Regions from separate parts of the Companilactobacillus zhachilii genome, predicted to be linked through region 2. Evidence: a T-box and tRNA genes for the amino acid it is inferred to sense, from the RefSeq annotation. Region 2 holds a T-box; the other holds one or more tRNA genes.
The links. A T-box is a leader RNA that pairs with one kind of tRNA and senses whether it is charged. The one in region 2 lies ahead of asnS (asparagine--tRNA ligase), so its partner is inferred to be a tRNA-Asn.

Region 1 (9,698 bases), 840 kb from region 2:
ATGTAATATCGATCGTCACGAGTTATTAAATCAAAAGGCAGAAATTGACTATGATATTTTACGGATTTTTCCATTTGACAGCACTAGAAAAATGATGAGTGTTGTTGTTAAGGCAGGAAATGAGTTTAAAGTGTTGACCAAAGGTGCTCCAGACGTATTGCTAAGTAGGGCAGATGCAAAAACTGACCAGCATGCTTTTGAAATGAAAGTTAATAAATTTGCCAGTGAGGCGCTTAGAACTTTGGCAGTAGGTGAACGCATTATCTCTGAAGATGAAGCACTTAACTCTACAATGGAAGAATTAGAGAATAATATTTCAATTTTAGGACTAGCCGGTATAATTGATCCACCTCGTGAAGAAGTAAAGCAATCTGTTGAAACACTACATGACGCCTCGATTAATGTTGTTATGATCACTGGTGACCATGCTAAAACGGCACAAGCAATTGCTGCTAAGTTGGGAATTATTTCCGATGATGAGTCACAAGTTATTGAAGGCAAGCAGATTGATAAAATGTCTGATGATGAATTGTTCAATACTGTAGAGGATATTAGGGTATATGCACGGGTGTCACCTGAACATAAACAACGAATTATCAAGCAATTACAGCGACATGGTGAAGTTGTTGCTATGACTGGTGATGGAGTGAATGATGCACCTGCGCTTCGTTCTGCTGATATTGGAATTGCGATGGGAATAAATGGAACTGATGTCACGAAGGAGTCAGCTGATTTAATTTTATTAGATGATAAGTTTACGACGATTGAGCACTCAGTTGCCGCTGGTCGAACTATTTTTACTAATATAAAAAACTTTATGCGTCATGAGTTGACAACCAATGTGGCTGAAGTTTTGTCTTTGATGTTTGGTTTGTTGTTCATTACAAGAGATATCGGTCATGTAAGTAGTAGTACCCCAATATTGACAGCTTTAATGGTGCTGTGGGTAAATATGATCAGTGATGCGTTGCCTTCGTTTGCTTTGGGATATGATGTGCCAGAGTCGGATATTATGAATAAGCCTCCTCGTGATACACATAAAACGATTTTGGATAGCAAAATGATGATGCGGATAGTTGTCCGTGGAGTTACGATGGGACTAGTTGTTTTCGGAGCATTCGTTTTGGCAGCTAGAAAAGGAATGCAAGTTGAAGAAGCACAAACGGTAGCATTCTTGACACTAGTTTTCGGTCAGTTATGGAATGTGTTTGATGCTAGAAGTTCAAAGACCTTGTATCATCGAAATCCATTCAGTAATTCTAAGTTGATCATGGCAGTAGCTTTCTCAGCACTAAGTTCATTATTTGTAACGATGTCGCCTTTCTTTAATGAAGTTATGGGGACGGCAAGACTAAGTGCTGGTGTATACTTGATGCTCATATTTGTTCCGGCAATTCCAGTATTTCTTATCTCTGGGATTAAGGCGGTGTTGTTAAAAGGCAATCTTTATGAGGTCACTGATTAAAACTACTATTGTCTTTAAAAGTACAGCATAAACGTGGAAATAATGGCTCCAGTAATTTGATCTTGGATTGCTGGGGTTATTATTTTAAGGGTTAAGGCCTAAATAGGTCACAAATCTATGGTTTTAGCTGATAACTGGTGTTTTATAAGGCACTTTGATTGACTTTTACAAAAAAATTCAACTTTTTTGTAAAAAAGGGTTGCGCACACCTAATCTAATTGGTAATATATATCTTGTTGTTGCGACAGAGCAACGGCGTCAACGGTTTGAAGCTTTATCGCTTCTCCAAACGCCTTTAATTATTTTAAAAAAGTTCTTGACTTGGTCTTGTAACTTCGATATGATAATTAAGTTGTCTGTTGAGATAACTTCTAACAAATCATCATTTCATTGATAATTTGTTAGAAAAATTATTTTAAAAAGTTCTTGACAATCATTTGTCAGCTTGATAAAATAATTAAGTCGCTGATGAGCGTAAGCGCTTAATCAGCTGGTAGACCTTTGAAAACTGAACAAAGTTTTAACACTAAATTGTGTAGGCCAACATTTATTTGTTGGATTTACAACGAAGTCAATTCGCTAGTATAATTTTTTATGAGTCACAAACTTTTAATATGAGAGTTTGATCCTGGCTCAGGACGAACGCTGGCGGCATGCCTAATACATGCAAGTCGAACGAACTCTGCTGATGATTGAAGCTTGCTTCATGAATCAGTTTTGAGTGAGTGGCGGACGGGTGAGTAACACGTGGGTAACCTGCCCAAAAGTGGGGGATAACATTTGGAAACAAGTGCTAATACCGCATAACAACTACTTTCACATGATCGTAGCTTGAAAGATGGCTCTGCTATCGCTTTTGGATGGACCCGCGGCGTATTAGCTAGTTGGTGAGGTAATAGCTCACCAAGGCAATGATACGTAGCCGACCTGAGAGGGTAATCGGCCACATTGGGACTGAGACACGGCCCAAACTCCTACGGGAGGCAGCAGTAGGGAATCTTCCACAATGGGCGAAAGCCTGATGGAGCAATGCCGCGTGAGTGAAGAAGGTTTTCGGATCGTAAAACTCTGTTGTTGAAGAAGAACATGCGTGAGAGTAACTGTTCACGTACTGACGGTATTCAACCAGAAAGCCACGGCTAACTACGTGCCAGCAGCCGCGGTAATACGTAGGTGGCAAGCGTTGTCCGGATTTATTGGGCGTAAAGAGAATGTAGGCGGTTTATTAAGTTTGAAGTGAAAGCCCTCGGCTCAACCGAGGAAGTGCTTCGAAAACTGGTAAACTTGAGTGCAGAAGAGGAAAGTGGAACTCCATGTGTAGCGGTGGAATGCGTAGATATATGGAAGAACACCAGTGGCGAAGGCGGCTTTCTGGTCTGTAACTGACGCTGAGATTCGAAAGCATGGGTAGCAAACAGGATTAGATACCCTGGTAGTCCATGCCGTAAACGATGAGTGCTAAGTGTTGGAGGGTTTCCGCCCTTCAGTGCTGCAGCTAACGCATTAAGCACTCCGCCTGGGGAGTACGACCGCAAGGTTGAAACTCAAAGGAATTGACGGGGGCCCGCACAAGCGGTGGAGCATGTGGTTTAATTCGAAGCAACGCGAAGAACCTTACCAGGTCTTGACATACCATGAAAAGCTTAGAGATAAGTCTTTCCCTTCGGGGACATGGATACAGGTGGTGCATGGTTGTCGTCAGCTCGTGTCGTGAGATGTTGGGTTAAGTCCCGCAACGAGCGCAACCCTTATTATCAGTTGCCAGCATTCAGTTGGGCACTCTGGTGAGACTGCCGGTGACAAACCGGAGGAAGGTGGGGACGACGTCAAATCATCATGCCCCTTATGACCTGGGCTACACACGTGCTACAATGGTCGGTACAACGTGTTGCGAACTCGCGAGGGCAAGCAAATCACTTAAAACCGATCTCAGTTCGGATTGTAGGCTGCAACTCGCCTACATGAAGCTGGAATCGCTAGTAATCGCGGATCAGCATGCCGCGGTGAATACGTTCCCGGGCCTTGTACACACCGCCCGTCACACCATGAGAGTTTGTAACACCCAAAGCCGGTGGGGTAACCCTTCGGGGAGCTAACCGTCTAAGGTGGGACAAATGATTAGGGTGAAGTCGTAACAAGGTAGCCGTAGGAGAACCTGCGGCTGGATCACCTCCTTTCTAAGGATATGATGCTTATGCATCAACGGAAATACACAATTGTTAAAACTTTGTTTAGTTTTGAGAGGCCTACCGGGCGTTTTTCGGGCCTATAGCTCAGCTGGTTTAGAGCGCACGCCTGATAAGCGTGAGGTCGATGGTTCAAGTCCATTTAGGCCCATTCTCATTTTAATAGTATTAAATTGGGGGCTTAGCTCAGCTGGGAGAGCACCTGCTTTGCAAGCAGGAGGTCATCGGTTCGATCCCGTTAGCCTCCATTGGCAGAAATGCCAATGTTCGTACCTTGAAAACTGGATATTAAGAATTAATGAATTAAAGAAACACCGAAAACTGCGCGATAAAAATGATTAATTTCATATTTTGTCAAGATTAAGTTATAAAGGGCGCACGGTGGATGCCTAGACACTAGGAGCCGATGAAGGACGTAACTAACGACGATACGCCTCGGGGAGCTGTAAGTAAGCTTTGATCCGGGGATTTCCGAATGGGGGAACCCAAATATCGTAATGGATATTTACTTGTTTGTGAATACATAGCAATCAAGAGGTACACGCAATGAACTGAAACATCTAAGTAGTTGCAGGAAGAGAAAGAAAATTCGATTCCCTGAGTAGCGGCGAGCGAAACGGGAATAGCCCAAACTAAAGAGCTTGCTCTTTAGGGTTGTAGGACTGATGTTGTGAGAACAAAAGGTGACGATAGTTGAACAAGCTGGAAAGCTTGGCCAAAGAGAGTGAAAGCCTCGTAAACGAAATCTGACCCACTCCATTCAGTATCCTGAGTACGGCGGAACACGAGAAACTCCGTCGGAATCTGGGAGGACCATCTCCCAAGGCTAAATACTCCCTAGTGATCGATAGTGAACCAGTACCGTGAGGGAAAGGTGAAAAGTACCCCGGAAGGGGAGTGAAATAGATCCTGAAACCGTGTGCCTACAAGTAGTCAGAGCCCGTTAATGGGTGATGGCGTGCCTTTTGTAGAATGAACCGGCGAGTTACGTTAACATGCAAGGTTAAGATGAAAAGTCGGAGCCGTAGCGAAAGCAAGTCTGAATAGGGCGATCTAGTATGTTGATGTAGACCCGAAACCAAGTGACCTACCCATGACCAGGTTGAAGATGCGGTAAAACGCATTGGAGGACCGAACCCGTGTATGTTGAAAAATGCTGGGATGAGTTGTGGTAGCGGTGAAATTCCAAACGAACTTGGAGATAGCTGGTTCTCTCCGAAATAGCTTTAGGGTTAGCCTCGGGGATTAGGATTATGGAGGTAGAGCACTGTTTGGACTAGGGGCCCGTCTTGGGTTACTGAATTCAGATAAACTCCGAATACCATCAATCTATACCCGGGAGTCAGACGATGAGTGATAAGATCCACCGTCGAAAGGGAAACAGCCCAGATCACCAGTTAAGGTCCCAAATTCATGCTAAGTGGAAAAGGATGTGGAAACGCATAGACAACTAGGATGTTGGCTTAGAAGCAGCCATTCATTCAAAGAGTGCGTAATAGCTCACTAGTCGAGTGATTCTGCGCCGAAAATGTACCGGGGCTAAGCATGATACCGAAACTGTGGATGTGTCGTAAGACACGTGGTAGGAGAGCGTTGTAAGAGATTGAAGCTGTACCGTGAGGAGCAGTGGAGTTCTTAGAAGTGAGAGCGCTCAAAGGTTCGCTCAGAATGGTTGGAAATCATTCGCAGAGTGTAAACGTACAAGCGAGCTTGACTGCGAGACTGACAAGTCGAGCAGGGACGAAAGTCGGAGTTAGTGATCCGGTGGTACCATATGGAAGGGCCATCGCTCAACGGATAAAAGCTACCCTGGGGATAACAGGCTTATCTCCCCCAAGAGTTCACATCGACGGGGAGGTTTGGCACCTCGATGTCGGCTCATCGCATCCTGGGGCTGTAGTCGGTCCCAAGGGTTGGGCTGTTCGCCCATTAAAGCGGTACGCGAGCTGGGTTCAGAACGTCGTGAGACAGTTCGGTCCCTATCCGTCGCGGGCGTAGGAAATTTGAGAGGAGCTGTCCTTAGTACGAGAGGACCGGGATGGACATACCTCTGGTGTACCAGTTGTGCCGCCAGGCGCATCGCTGGGTAGCTACGTATGGACGGGATAAACGCTGAAAGCATCTAAGTGTGAAGCCCCCTCGAGATGAGATTTCCCATTCCGTTAAGGAAGTAAGATCCGTTAGAGAATATGACGTAGATAGGCTGCGGGTGGAAGTGTAGCGATACATGGAGCTGAGCAGTACTAATAGATCGAGGACTTAATCGAGTAAGAGTTTACAGCAGTTTGAAGTGATTCAAGATTTAATTCATTAACTTAATATCTAGTTTTGAAGGTACGAGCGAAAATAGTGTGGTGGCGATAGTGAGAAGGATACACCTGTTCCCATGCCGAACACAGAAGTTAAGCTTCTCCGCGCCGAAAGTAGTTGGTGGGAAACTACCCGCGAGGATAGGGAGTTGCCACGCTGTTATTATTCCGGTTTAGCTCAGTTGGTAGAGCACCTGACTGTTAATCAGGTTGTCGTCAGTTCGAGTCTGACAACCGGAGTTTTTTTTTATCTTGGAGAGTTGTCCGAGTGGTTGAAGGAGCATGATTGGAAATCATGTATACGGGTATTGACCTGTATCAGGGGTTCGAACCCCCTACTCTCCGTTAACTGAATTCAAAAGGGTAAGACCAATAGAAAAAGAGCATGACAATTACGTCAGCTTTCGAATGTTAAACAAATAAGACTAGTAATCCAATCGGGTTACTAGTCTTATTTGTTTTAGTGTGTTACAGCGCAGTTTTCTTACTTTGTCTGATGATCTTGAGATTGTGACCAAGGGGAGGTGTGTAACATCCAATTGATACCATATTTGTCAGTAAAGCTACCCATTTTACCACCCCAAAATTGTTCAGCAAAAGGCATATTAATAGTGACTTGTTTAGATTGAACTAAATGTTCATAAAATTCATCGGCTGCTTGAGCACTCTCTGGATCTTCATTATTGATATCTAATAGGAGTGAAACTTGCTCAGAAGGGTTTGTATCACCATTAAAAGCATCAGCACATTCAAGCTTCATGCCAAGGATAGTGAATCCAGCATGCATCGTTAGATTGTCTAAGTCAGTACCTTCAGGAATATCAAATTGCTCAGCCTGTTGGGGTTGAGGGCTTAAACGATAAATCTCAGTCGCACCAAAAACTTCTTGATAATATTTAAGTGCTTCTTTGGCGTTTTTGAATGCGAGGTATGGATAAATTTGTGATTGCATAGTATCTTCTCCCAATGATTTTGATGAACAAATTGTAACAAATAATTGTCATAAAATGTACAAATTACCTTTGGAAATATTCAACAAAATTTATTGAAAAAAGTGTAAAAAAAAGTATACAAATTTCCGATATGTATGCTATAATTACTTTTGTTGAGTTATTGGTATGCGCCTATAGCGCAATTGGATAGAGTGTCTGACTACGAATCAGAAGGTTGTAGGTTCGACTCCTACTAGGCGCACTAAGTTAAAAGACTTACGAGTTTATCTCGTAGGTCTTTTTTTTGTCTATCAAAAAAGACACCATTTAATTGATGTCTTTGGTTTACCTTATTGAGCAATACTTTTAACAAATTTTTGATAATCGGCTTCTTCGTCAGTATTAGTAATGTTGATGTTAGTTAGATTGTTGTCGTGTAGATCATGTTCATTGATTTCTAATTCATGTGTAAAAGTTGCATTGCCGATTAATCGTAACTGGCTGTTTTCTTTAACGGCACTCAATGTAACGTGAGTTTTAACCATACCGCCAGGATTGAAGATACTAATATCTTGTTCGGAATCAAACTTATCGGAATGTAGTAGTGCAAATGCTAAACTCGTGGCTGACATTCCAGTACCACAGGCATTAGTGAAGCCAACTCCGCGTTCATACGTTTGAACAAATAATTTATTCGTATCGAGTATTTGGCTAAAACTAACATTAACACCTTCAGGAAAATATTCGTTTTGACCATTGAGTCTTTGTCCTAGATCACCTAATTCTAACTGACTTACTTCGGGAACAAAACTAATTAGGTGAGGATTAGGAACCGCAATGGCAGTAAAAGTTTGGTCGGGTAGGAACTCAGGGACACGTTGACCAATCATTTCTGTTTCGTGTTGATAGGAAAATGGTAGATCAGTTTGCTTAAATGAAATAGGAGAAATTTCAACACTGAATGCAGGTACTCCGGGATAGAAATCAGTCGCTTTGGCAACATCCAGATTAGCTTCCATAGTTTCCACTTGAAATTCATCAAGCTGATATTTCTCGGATAAATAGCGGCTGACGGTTCTTAGGCCGTTACCGCACATTTTTGCTTCACTGCCATCAGCATTGATAACCCGCATCTTTCCTAAACAATTTTCACTTGTATCAATTACTAATAGTCCATCTGCACCCTCAAGGATGTTGCTGCAGAAATTAATGGCAACTGATTTCAATTCGCTATCAGTTAATGGTGTTTCTAGGAGTGTTTGATCTAAGATAAAAAACTTATTTTCTGAACCATGTACTTTGAGTAGTTTTACCATTTTAGTCACCTCATTAGTTGAAGAATGTTTTATAAATTTGTTTTACTGCTTCATCAGCGTCAGATTCTTGTATTCCAATCATGATAGAAATGCGTGAAGCGCCTTGGTTAATCATATGGATGGCAATGTTATTTTTAGTTAATGAGTCAATAATTTCACCCAATGTATTGACGTTATGTGCAATTCCTTCACCGACCACCATAATAATTGCGTAGTCATCGATCCATTCCAAATAATCAGGTTGAAGGATTTCTTTAACGTCGTGGCAAAGGTGTTTGATAGTTGTTTTATCAAGTTTACTACGATCAAAAATAACAGTTAAGTCATCAATACCAGATGGCATATGTTCGTATGAAATATTATATTTATAAAAAATTTGGAGTAGTTTCAAAGTAAAACCAACTTCTTTATTCAACAAATAGCGGTGGATATATAATGCCGAAAAGCGTTTTGAACAGGCAATTCCGGTAATTTGATTAGAAGGATTAAAGAGGAATTGTTCCGGCACAATCAAAGTTCCTTCAGCGCTAGGATTGTTAGTATTTTTAACGTTGACAGGTACTTGTCCTTTCACAGCGGGAATGATTGCTTCATCTTGGAAAACTGAAAAACCGGCATATGAAAGTTCACGCATTTCTCGATAGGACATTTTTTTGATGGCTTGTGGATGTTTAACAACATGGTTGTTAGCTGCATAAATGGCATCAACATCGGTAAAGTTTTCGTATAAATCAGCGTGCAAACCTCGACTAAGTAGGGCGCCAGTAATGTCTGATCCACCACGTGAGAAAGTATAAATACTTCCATCTTGACTGTAACCAAAGAAACCAGGAAAAACTACTTTGGCATCGTTGGGTAATTGTAATTTATCTAAATTAAGGTAAGTTTCTGGTGAAATATCAGCATCGTTAGGTTGACCATGAACAATAATCCCGGCATCTTTTGGATCAATGAAAACTGACTTGATTCCTTGTGCATTTAGGACGGAATTTAAGAGGATGGCGTTGAGAAGTTCCCCGTGTGCTTTGAACGCTGCCATTAAATATTTTTCATCAACAAAGTTTGTTTTAGTAAGATTAACTAATTTATCTTTTAGAAGTTTAATAACGGAACCATCGAGTTTAAAATGGTCGCTTATTTCACGGTATCTTGAGATAATCTCTTTGACAATGTTTGTGGAATCAACATTCTCAATAACTGCATTTGCGTACTCAATTAATAAATCAGTAACTTTAGTATCGCCTGTGAAACGTTTTCCTGGAGCAGAGGTTACAATAACCTTTCTTTCAAAGTCATCACTGACGATATTAATGACCTTCTCAAACTGTTCTCCAGTGGCGAGGGAACTGCCCCCAAACTTAACGACCTTCATACAATACACCTCTAAAATTAAATAGTTTTTAATGATGAGTGTATCATTTTTTGTTGTTATAACAAGAAAAATATATTATTTTTGTTTAAAAATGAGAAATTTATTAATATTACTTGAC
Region 2 (9,698 bases):
TAAGAATATTCGAATGTTTGACGACAAGATTACTGATGAACAAATTGAGCAAGCTGGTAAATTTGTGGACGCTGATAATTTTATTCAGAATTTGCCAGGAAAATATCATGCCAAGGTCAGTGAACGAGGGGCCAGTTTTTCTACCGGTCAACGTCAATTAATTTCGTTTGCTAGAACCATTGTTCGTAACCCTAAGATTTTGATTTTGGACGAGGCAACTGCCAATATTGATCCTCAGACTGAGCAAAGTATTACCGTAGGGATGTCGAAGATGCGTGATGATCGGACAACGATTGCGATTGCTCACCGATTATCGACGGTTCAAGATGCTGATCAAATTCTTGTTTTGAATCATGGGCAGATTATTGAACGTGGTACACATGAGGAATTATTGGCTAAAGGTGGTCATTATGCCGAGCTATATGCCTTGCAGTCAGCTGATACAGAACTACTATAACTTTTATGTATGGTTAAACATTCTGGATAAGTATTTCACATATTTATGAGTCATGATTAGAATAATTCTTGAAATAATAAATAAATTAGGAAGTATTTTATGAAAAAACAAATAAAAGAAAGTTATTTTGATGGCGAACGACCATTATTTAAACAACATGACAAAATATTAATTGATACTACTTTTGGTAAAGGTGAGTCTCCACTGAAAGAAACACATGATTTAGATTTGGATGATGTTACTTTTACTTGGAAATATCCATTATGGTATTCAAAACATATCACTGTTAATAACAGTATTTTTGAAACAATGTCACGTTCAGGTATTTGGTATACCAGTGATATTGAAATCAATAACTCGGCTTTGCAAGCACCAAAGCTATTTCGTCGTGCTTCTAAGATTCGTCTTAATAAGGTTCACTTTTCTGATGCTGAGGAAACACTTTGGATTTGTAATGATATTAAATTAAAAGATGTCCAAGTCAACGGCAATTATTTTGGTAAAGATAGTAGTGATATTTACGCTGAAAACTTGAATGTTGTCGGAAATTACGTGTTTGATGGTGCCAAAAATGTTGAAGTTCACAATTCAACTTTTGTATCAAAGGATGCTTTTTGGAATTGTGAAAATGTTACAATTTACGATTCAAAAATCAGTGGTGAATATTTAGCATGGAATACGAAAAATATTACTTTGATTAATTGTACGATTGAGAGTGACCAAGGTCTTTGCTATATTGATGGTTTGAAGATGGTTAACTGTAAGGTTTTGCGGACTGACTTAGCTTTTGAATATTGTTCAAATATCGATGCCGATATTACAACTAATGTGATGAGTATCAAGAATCCTATCAATGGTGTTATCAAGGTAGAGTCAGTTGGAAAGATTATTTTTGATGATCCTGAAATTGACCCTAATGCAACTAATATTCAAGTTAACTCAGAACTTTGTCAACGAGGTGCCTAAATGTCATATGATTTTGAAACTTTAAATAAAAAACGTGCTGGTAATTCGGCTAAGTGGGATGTTAAAGCTAATGAATTGCCCATGACGATTGCCGATATGGATTTTAAAACGGCTCCAGAAATCATCGAGGCTTTACAGACTAAAATTGCAATGGGGTTGTTTGGTTACGAGGAAGTCCCTAAGGAGTATTTCAAGGCTGTGGCTGACTGGTATGAAACAGAACATAATGTTCGCCCTAAGGAAGATTGGATGATTTTCGCTACAGGGGTTGTTCCAGCTCTTTCCTCGGCCGTACGACGTTTGACGTCATTAGGTGATAATATTTTAGTTCAAGCTCCGGTTTACAATATTTTTTATAATTCAATCGTTAATAGTGGTCGACATGTAGTTTCAAATGATTTAATTTACGATGTTAAAACACATCAATATTCAATCGACTTTGCGGACTTGGAAGAAAAACTAAGTGATCCACTGACGAACATGATGATTCTCTGCAATCCTCACAATCCGGTTGGTAAAATCTGGAATGTCGCTGAATTAACGAAGATTGCTAGTTTGTGTCAAAAGTACGATGTGAAGTTGTTTAGTGATGAAATTCATGGTGATTTAACTTTGAACGAGACTGGATACAATCCTATTTTTGGATTAGATACTAAGTATCTAAGTAATGTTGTGGTAGCTGTTTCACCAAGTAAGACCTTCAATGTAGCGGCGATGCATGCGGCAACAGTTATCGTACCGAATGCCAATTTACGTGGCCAAGTTAGTCGTGGTTTGAATAGTGAAGAGTTGGCAGAGCCAAACTTTGTGGCTATTCCGGGAACCATTGCTGCTTATACAAAGGGTCATCAATGGTTACAAGCTTTAAAGACAAAATTACGTGATAATCGTCAATTAGTATTGGACTTTTTGGAACAAAATATTCCTGAAATTAAATGGGTTCAAGGTGAAGCCACATATCTGTTGTGGTTTGATGTGGCCGAAATTACTGATGATGCGACTGAACTCGCTGAATTTATTAGAAAAGACAGTGGTTTAATCGTTACACCAGGTTCGGTTTACGGTGGCGATGGTCGACATTTTATTCGGATGAATATTGCTAGTCCTACAGAAATGATTCAGGATGGTTTGAATCGTCTGCAAAAATCAGTTCGTGATTATCAAAATAAATAACAAAACAGTCCATAATTTGCAGGTTATGGACTGTTTTTGCGTAAATATTTGAATTAAAGGCTATAATAATAACTGAAAATAGTTTGTCAAAGCAGGTGAATTTATGAATACTGCAGCATCAGTTATTACAAAAACTAAGGCTCAACCACAATTGCAAACCAATGCAAAGAAGAAACATGTTGGTATTCTTAGTGGTGCATTCAATCCCATTCACAATGGGCATTTGATGATTGCTGAACAAGTTTATGAACAATTGGATCTCGATAAAATTTTATTTATTCCTGATAAGATTCCTCCACATCGTGGAATTAGTCGTTATATTCCTAAAGTTAGTGTCGATGATCGAATTAATATGGTCAAGTATGGTATCAGAGATAATCCTCATTTTGAGTTGGATATGACTGATATTGATCTTGGTGGAGTCAGCTACACTTATGAAACAATCAAGCATTTGAAGGAACGTAATCCTAATACCGAATATTATCTGATTGTAGGTTACGATATGGTTGGAAATTTGCCTAAATGGTCACATATTGATGAACTTGTGAAAGAAGTTCACTTTGTTGGTGTCTGTCGTAAAGGTTTTGAAAAGAAATCTGACTATCCGATTATGTGGGTTAATACACCAGTGATTGAAATTAGTTCCACAGTTATTCGTCAACGTGTTCGTGAAGGTAAATCGCTCAAATACTTTGTCCCAGATGACGTTGCTTGGTATATAAAAGACAAAGGAATTTATAAAAAATAAAAAATTTTATTTAATGAAGGAACTGGAAATCAGTATATGATGACCAGTTCCTTTTTGTGTTTTGACGTGACAAAGTTACAAGTAAATTTATAAAATATAATTAAGTTAAAAAAGTCACAATAAGGGAAGTGAGAATATGAAAAGGAAAGTAATGCTTACAGCAGCCGGATTATCGATAGGACTTGGAGCAGCAAAATCAGTTGTACATGCACCAATATTGCCTGATTTATTAAAAGCTAGGAGTTTGGATGCAGCTGACTTAGGAGAACTTGAAAAAAACTTTAGTATTTTAAACCGAATCAATAATGATGCCGTACAAGATGGCGGAAAGGCTAAAGATGATTTTCCAACTGCAAATAATAATTTACTTAATTATGCAGCGTATTTTCATATTTTCGCTAACTCAGCATCATTAAATGTACATACTAATGGAAATGTGGCTGTAGGAGTTTTTGACGGAGTTGATAATTTTGGAACCAAAATTCATGAAAAAACACTTGAAAAAGATATACATTATATCCAAGATTTGAGTAAAATTGCCAATAGTTCTTTTGTTGATAAAACTGATACTAGAAACAATAAGGTTGTATTTGGAAATAGTCTAAAACTTGATACTTTAGGTCATAAACTAACAGTAAATGGAATCGATCTTGATCATTTAAGTTTGGAAGAATTGTATCAAGATAAAGATGATAATAAATATATCGATTTTGATATCGCGTTTAGTTTTTTAAGAAGTCAATCAACTAATTTATCTGGTATGGAAAGTGAAAAAGAGCAAGTTACGAATACACAATTTCCAGATTTTAATAAGCGTGTTATTGAATTGAAAGATTATACACCGAATAAGGATAATATCATTGTTGTTAATTTATCATCTGAAGTTCTAAAAATGAATACGCCCATAATAATTGATGGTATTGATAAAGATAAAGCAGGAACAACAGTAATTATCAATGTTGACACTAATGGCGATAATGAGTATTCAATGCAGTCACCAATCAAAATTAGATACAATGATGGCACAGAAAGAAATAATCATGAAACAGAACATTTTGATGACAATCATTTGTTATGGAACTTTTATAATAGTCAAGCTAATGACAAATTATATCGTGGTGTGATTGAAATGAATGCAACATTCCAGGGAAGTGTTCTTGCTCCAGCGGCTACAGTAAATGTTCATCATAATTTAGATGGTAATATCGTTGCAAATGATGTAAACATAGTGGGTGGTGAGACACATCGTTGGGATTTCCAAGATGAATCAGATGAAGTGACCGTTATACCAGACCCAGATCCAACAGACCCAGAAAATCCAGGTCCAAAGGACCCAGACCCAACAGACCCAGAAGATCCAGATCCAAAGGACCCAGACCCAACGAATCCAGAAGACCCAGATCCAAAGGACCCGGACCCAACGGATCCAGAAGATCCAGGTCCGACAGACCCAGACACTCCTGATCCGGATGACCTAGACATAGATGATCCAAATCTAAAACCGGACACAGATGGGGGAGCAGAAAATCCAGACCCTGATGACTTAGACATAGATGATCCAAATCTAAAACCTGATACTGACGGGGGAGCGGAAAATCCATTTCCTGACCTAACGCCAGACAATGAGAATTCAGCTGGTGGTGAAACAGTTACTCAAGGTGTCAGCAATCCAGACAATCCTTTAACTACTACAAGAGTGGAAACATTAGCTAGAGAAGTGTCTGCCAATTCTTCTACACCTTCTAGTGGAAGTGCAGTGACGAATTCGGCTAGTGAAGGATTCTTACCAAGGACCGGTGTTGTCAAAAGTGGTGCCTTAGGGCTTTTAGGAGCAGCTTTGATGACGGTGATTGGAGTATTTGGTTATAAACGTAAATGATAAAAAGAGCTGTGACATAATTATTTTTAACATTGAATGTGCAGCATAAACGTGGAACAAAAGATAGCTTTTTTCGCTTAAAATAAAACAATAGCGCCAGTAATCCAAAAGCGGATTACTGGCGCTATTTACATTAATGCTCGAAAACTGAGCATGTTTTGTCACATTTTCTTTTCAATCGAATTTAAAACCAAGCTAACTTTATCGGTTAAAGGAAGTGTCCCATCTACAATTAAATCGGAGTCAGAACTTACAAATTGTTCATGGTCGATAAAAATCGGTCTAGCAAATGTTAAATAGCTTTTTAACCAAGCCATAATTTGTTTAGAAGATTTATCTTGATAGTCACGAAGAATTTGTCTAGCTAAGCAGACATCTAATGGCGTTTTGACGTAGATAACTTTATCAATATACGGTTTCAAAATTTTGTTTTTATATCCAAACGGAAAATCAATCAGAATGAATGGATAACGATTAGCAACTTTATGAAAATCGTACATCAACGAACTGATGTCATATTGATTGACTGCATCTTTGACGGGGGTGTCAATAGGTGGGGCAGATGGAAGTGCATCAATACTGTAATCGTCGAATGAAATAATTTTACTGTTTAATTTTTGATGTAAAGCATTGATTAACGTTGTCTTACCACTGCCTGTAACACCACTGACAACAATGACATAACTATTTTCCACAAGATCATCTTCTTTCAAAGTGTACTTAATTATAAAACTAATAAGGTAAAAAAATAACACCCCCAAAGGGATGTCTTTATGAATTGACCCGTTGCCGTTGTGGTTGCATATGTGTATCGGCCAGCAACAAAGTATACGAATTAACGCCGAAGAAAGCGATAATCACCATCAAGCCAGTTAGGAAGAAACCGAGGAACATAAAACCTAGTCCCAAAAGTAACCCAAAAACGGCAAAACAACGCATGAGATTTTTAGAAATAGTAATTAAACTTTGTTCACTCTTAAAAGTACGATGATATAAAGTATCAATTTTTTCAACATTATAGTTAATTGGTTCAGCTTTATGAATTTGTAAGGTTAATTGATAAGGTTCAAAGTGGTCAACAATAGTATCCTCGCCATTTTTATCTGTGACGACCTTTTTATAGTTACCTCCACTAATTGACAAAGTAGGGTAAGAATCTTGGGCTAAAGCCATTTTAAGTGGCTTAGTTAAAGGAATAGCTCCAAGGTTGACAATTTTAGAATTCCAAAATCTTCCTAAAACGTAAATCGTATTATTAGTAACATGTAAGTCAACATTGACAAGATCTAAATTCTCAAGTTGATTGATTTTAAAGATAAATTTGTTTTTAAGAATTTGCTTATTGGACAAACCCTCGTACAAATCTTTAGGGTTAACATCCTGTAAGTATTCGATATATTGTTGAATGAATGCGTCTGAATCTTTAGTTAAATTGATTTTTTTATTAATTAAGATAGTCATAATTCCCCCAAAATCTGTAACGACTAGCCCTAGTATAACAAAAATGTATGCGCTTTTGTGGAAATTTATGAAAACGTTTTACTTTATTCACTAATTGAGTGATTTAACCAATTTATTAACAACTTGCTTACAATATTTTGCTGTTTTCGGTTGCTAATGGAAGCTGGATTATCGCCCTTTTGCTTGCCATAGCTACCAAAGCCAGCATGATTACCACCAGATATTTGTTCATAAATTGTATTAATTGGTAGTAACTTTTTAGCCTTTTTATAATTGGTATAGTTTAAAACACCATCATTTGTTCCAGTTAGTGAGAGGATTGGTACTTTAATTTCATGTAAATTGCCTTTCTTTTCAGGATAACTTGCCAAGAGAAAGACACCCTTTAATTTTTCTTGATGATTTTTAGCATAACGACAAGCTATTGTTCCACCAAGGGAATGTCCACCAATGACATAGTCAGAATTTCCTTGAATTTTGCTGGCGGCGTTCACATTTAGTACGGCTAAATCTAATGGGAAACGGACGATATAAACGCTGAATCCTGCTTGTGCCACCTTGTTAGCCCAGATACTGTAACTTTGGGGATCAACTAAAGCACCGGGATAAAAGATAACTTTGGGACGGCTGTCATCACCTTGAAATTTAATGGTATTGTTGACAATCGTGCTATTTTCAGCAGCAATATTGGCAGATGAAGAGGGTTGATACTCTTTTCCGCGCACAAATATGACTGCCAAAGATACTAAAACTACTGGCGTAATGATTATGCCAAGTAGCCATTTTAATGGTTTTTTCATAACTAAAACTCTACTTTCTTGAATATCTACATGTATATTGTACTTTACAAGCTGTATAAGAATATGCTACATTTAAGAAAATTAAAATATCTTAGATATTAAAAGAAGGAGTACTGTATACTTTATCCACAGGGAGTCAAGGGTAGTGAGAGCTTGGCGTGTCGGTATATAGGAAAAACATCTTTGTTTCTTCGGGCTGAACTAACAGTAAGCTACGACGTGAACCAGTACGTTATAATTGGCAAGTATTTAATGTACTTTGAGGTGTTTTTTTACAAAAAACTTGGGTGGTACCGCGGAAAGATCTTTCGTCCCTTTTATAGGGGATGGAGGATCTTTTTTTTCGTCTATAGTATTCCGAGAATATAAGGAGAAATCAATGCAAAACGTTTTAGTTAAAGATTTATACAAAAAAGAATTTGCTGACGGTGACCAAATCACTGTTTCTGGTTGGATTCGTACAATCAGAGGATCAAAACGAGTTGGCTTTATTGAATTAAACGATGGTTCATTCTTCAAGAATGTACAAGTTGTTATGACAAGTGATATGGAAAATTACGCTGAAGTTGTTAAGTTCCCAATCAGTACAACTATCAAGGTTGTTGGTGAATTGGCACTTACTCCTAAAGCTCAACAACCATTTGAAATTCACGCGACAGAAATCGTTGAAGAAGGTCCTTCTGACGCCGATTATCCACTACAAAAGAAGGCTCACTCATATGAATTTATGAGAACGATTGCTCACTTGCGTCCAAGAACAAATACATTTTATTCAGTCTTCCGTATTCGTTCACTAGCTGCTTTTGCTATTCACGAATACCTCCAAAAGAATGATTTCGTCTATGTTCATACACCAATCATCACTAGTTCTGATGCCGAAGGTGCCGGTGAAATGTTCCAAGTTACAACACTTGATATGAACAACGTGCCAAAGACTGATGAGGGTAAAGTTGATTACAACGAAGACTTCTTTAGAAAAGAAACTAACCTTACAGTTAGTGGCCAACTAGAAGTTGAACCATTTGCTTTGGCATTTAGAAATGTTTACACATTTGGTCCTACGTTTAGAGCTGAAAATTCACATACTGGACGTCATGCGTCAGAATTCTGGATGATCGAACCAGAAATGGCCTTTGCTGATTTGAAAGATGAAATGGATTGTTCAGAAGAATTGTTGAAATATGTTATTAACTACGTTATGGATCATGCCAAAGAAGAACTCGATTTCTTGAACGAAAACGTTGATAACACATTGATTGACCGTCTAAAAGCTACTGCTGGCGAAGAATTTGCCCATGTAACTTATACAGAAGCAATTGATATTTTGGAAAAAGCAACTGATGTTGAATTCGAAGTTAAACCTTATTGGGGACTTGACCTAGATTCAGAACATGAACGTTACTTGTCAGAGCAAGTTTACAAGAAACCTGTTTTCATTACAGACTATCCAAAAGAATTCAAAGCCTTTTATATGCGTGCTAATGACGATGGCAAGACAGTTGCCGCAGCCGACTTATTGGTTCCTGAAATCGGTGAATTGATTGGTGGTTCACAACGTGAAGAACGTCTTGATAAGCTTGAAGCAAGAATGGCAGAACTTGATATGAATAAAGAAGACTACAAGTGGTACTTAGAATTACGTAAGTACGGTGGCACAGTTCACTCAGGTTTCGGTATTGGATTTGAAAGATTAATCATGTACATCACAGGTATGGAAAATATCAGAGATGTCATCGCTTATCCTAGAACACCAGGTAATGCTGAGTTCTAGAGAGCGGAACAGGCCCGGGAATTTCCGAGCATTTTCGTAGAACTGTGAATTGCACGCTGATTTTGCGTGTGATTTACAGTTCTATGAAAAGCGGAAGAAATTGGCCTGTGTAGCTCGTTTCAGAGCCACTGCCTATATAAATAATTAACAACCAAAGTAACCATATCAATCCGTAAAAGCGGAAAAATTGATATGGTTATTTTTTATCCCATAAGGGATTATCGAACATTAAAAAAGCAAGCCCAATGAGCTTGCTTGTAGTTAACTAAAATTAAAGATTGCGGTGATAAATGTGGCCGCACCAAGAAATATTCCGGGAACATTAGCCCAAACGATAGGCCAATCTTTTTCTTTCTTGAGTAATCCGTATGCTGTCCAAATCGTGCAGTTTATAAAGGCAACTAGTGGTTGAATTGGGTTCCCCTTTGAACCCGATAGGTTGG

Region 1: it encodes a tRNA-Asn, which carries the amino acid that the T-box ahead of asnS (asparagine--tRNA ligase) is inferred to sense. The anticodon was not compared.

What each region holds. Positions count from the first base shown of each region.
Region 1 covers NZ_CP031933.2:952,970-962,667, forward strand. The annotation lists gene D1B17_RS04200 (cation-translocating P-type ATPase) at 1-1,465, shown strand, start outside; rRNA gene D1B17_RS04205 (16S ribosomal RNA) at 2,076-3,642, shown strand; tRNA gene D1B17_RS04210 (tRNA-Ile) at 3,728-3,802, shown strand; tRNA gene D1B17_RS04215 (tRNA-Ala) at 3,827-3,899, shown strand; rRNA gene rrf (5S ribosomal RNA) at 6,002-6,118, shown strand; tRNA gene D1B17_RS04225 (tRNA-Asn) at 6,128-6,200, shown strand; tRNA gene D1B17_RS04230 (tRNA-Ser) at 6,215-6,305, shown strand; gene D1B17_RS04235 (VOC family protein) at 6,445-6,912, opposite strand; tRNA gene D1B17_RS04240 (tRNA-Arg) at 7,081-7,154, shown strand; gene dapF (diaminopimelate epimerase) at 7,243-8,208, opposite strand; gene D1B17_RS04250 (aspartate kinase) at 8,222-9,580, opposite strand.
Region 2 covers NZ_CP031933.2:1,791,194-1,800,891, reverse strand. The annotation lists gene D1B17_RS08205 (ABC transporter ATP-binding protein) at 1-457, shown strand, start outside; gene D1B17_RS08200 (DUF3737 family protein) at 557-1,423, shown strand; gene D1B17_RS08195 (MalY/PatB family protein) at 1,424-2,596, shown strand; gene D1B17_RS08190 (nicotinate-nucleotide adenylyltransferase) at 2,700-3,344, shown strand; gene D1B17_RS08185 (collagen-binding domain-containing protein) at 3,481-5,223, shown strand; gene D1B17_RS08180 (P-loop NTPase fold protein) at 5,385-5,918, opposite strand; gene D1B17_RS08175 (hypothetical protein) at 5,995-6,684, opposite strand; gene D1B17_RS08170 (alpha/beta fold hydrolase) at 6,768-7,484, opposite strand; T-box leader at 7,573-7,803, shown strand; gene asnS (asparagine--tRNA ligase) at 7,864-9,255, shown strand; gene D1B17_RS08160 (SemiSWEET family transporter) at 9,517-9,698, opposite strand, start outside.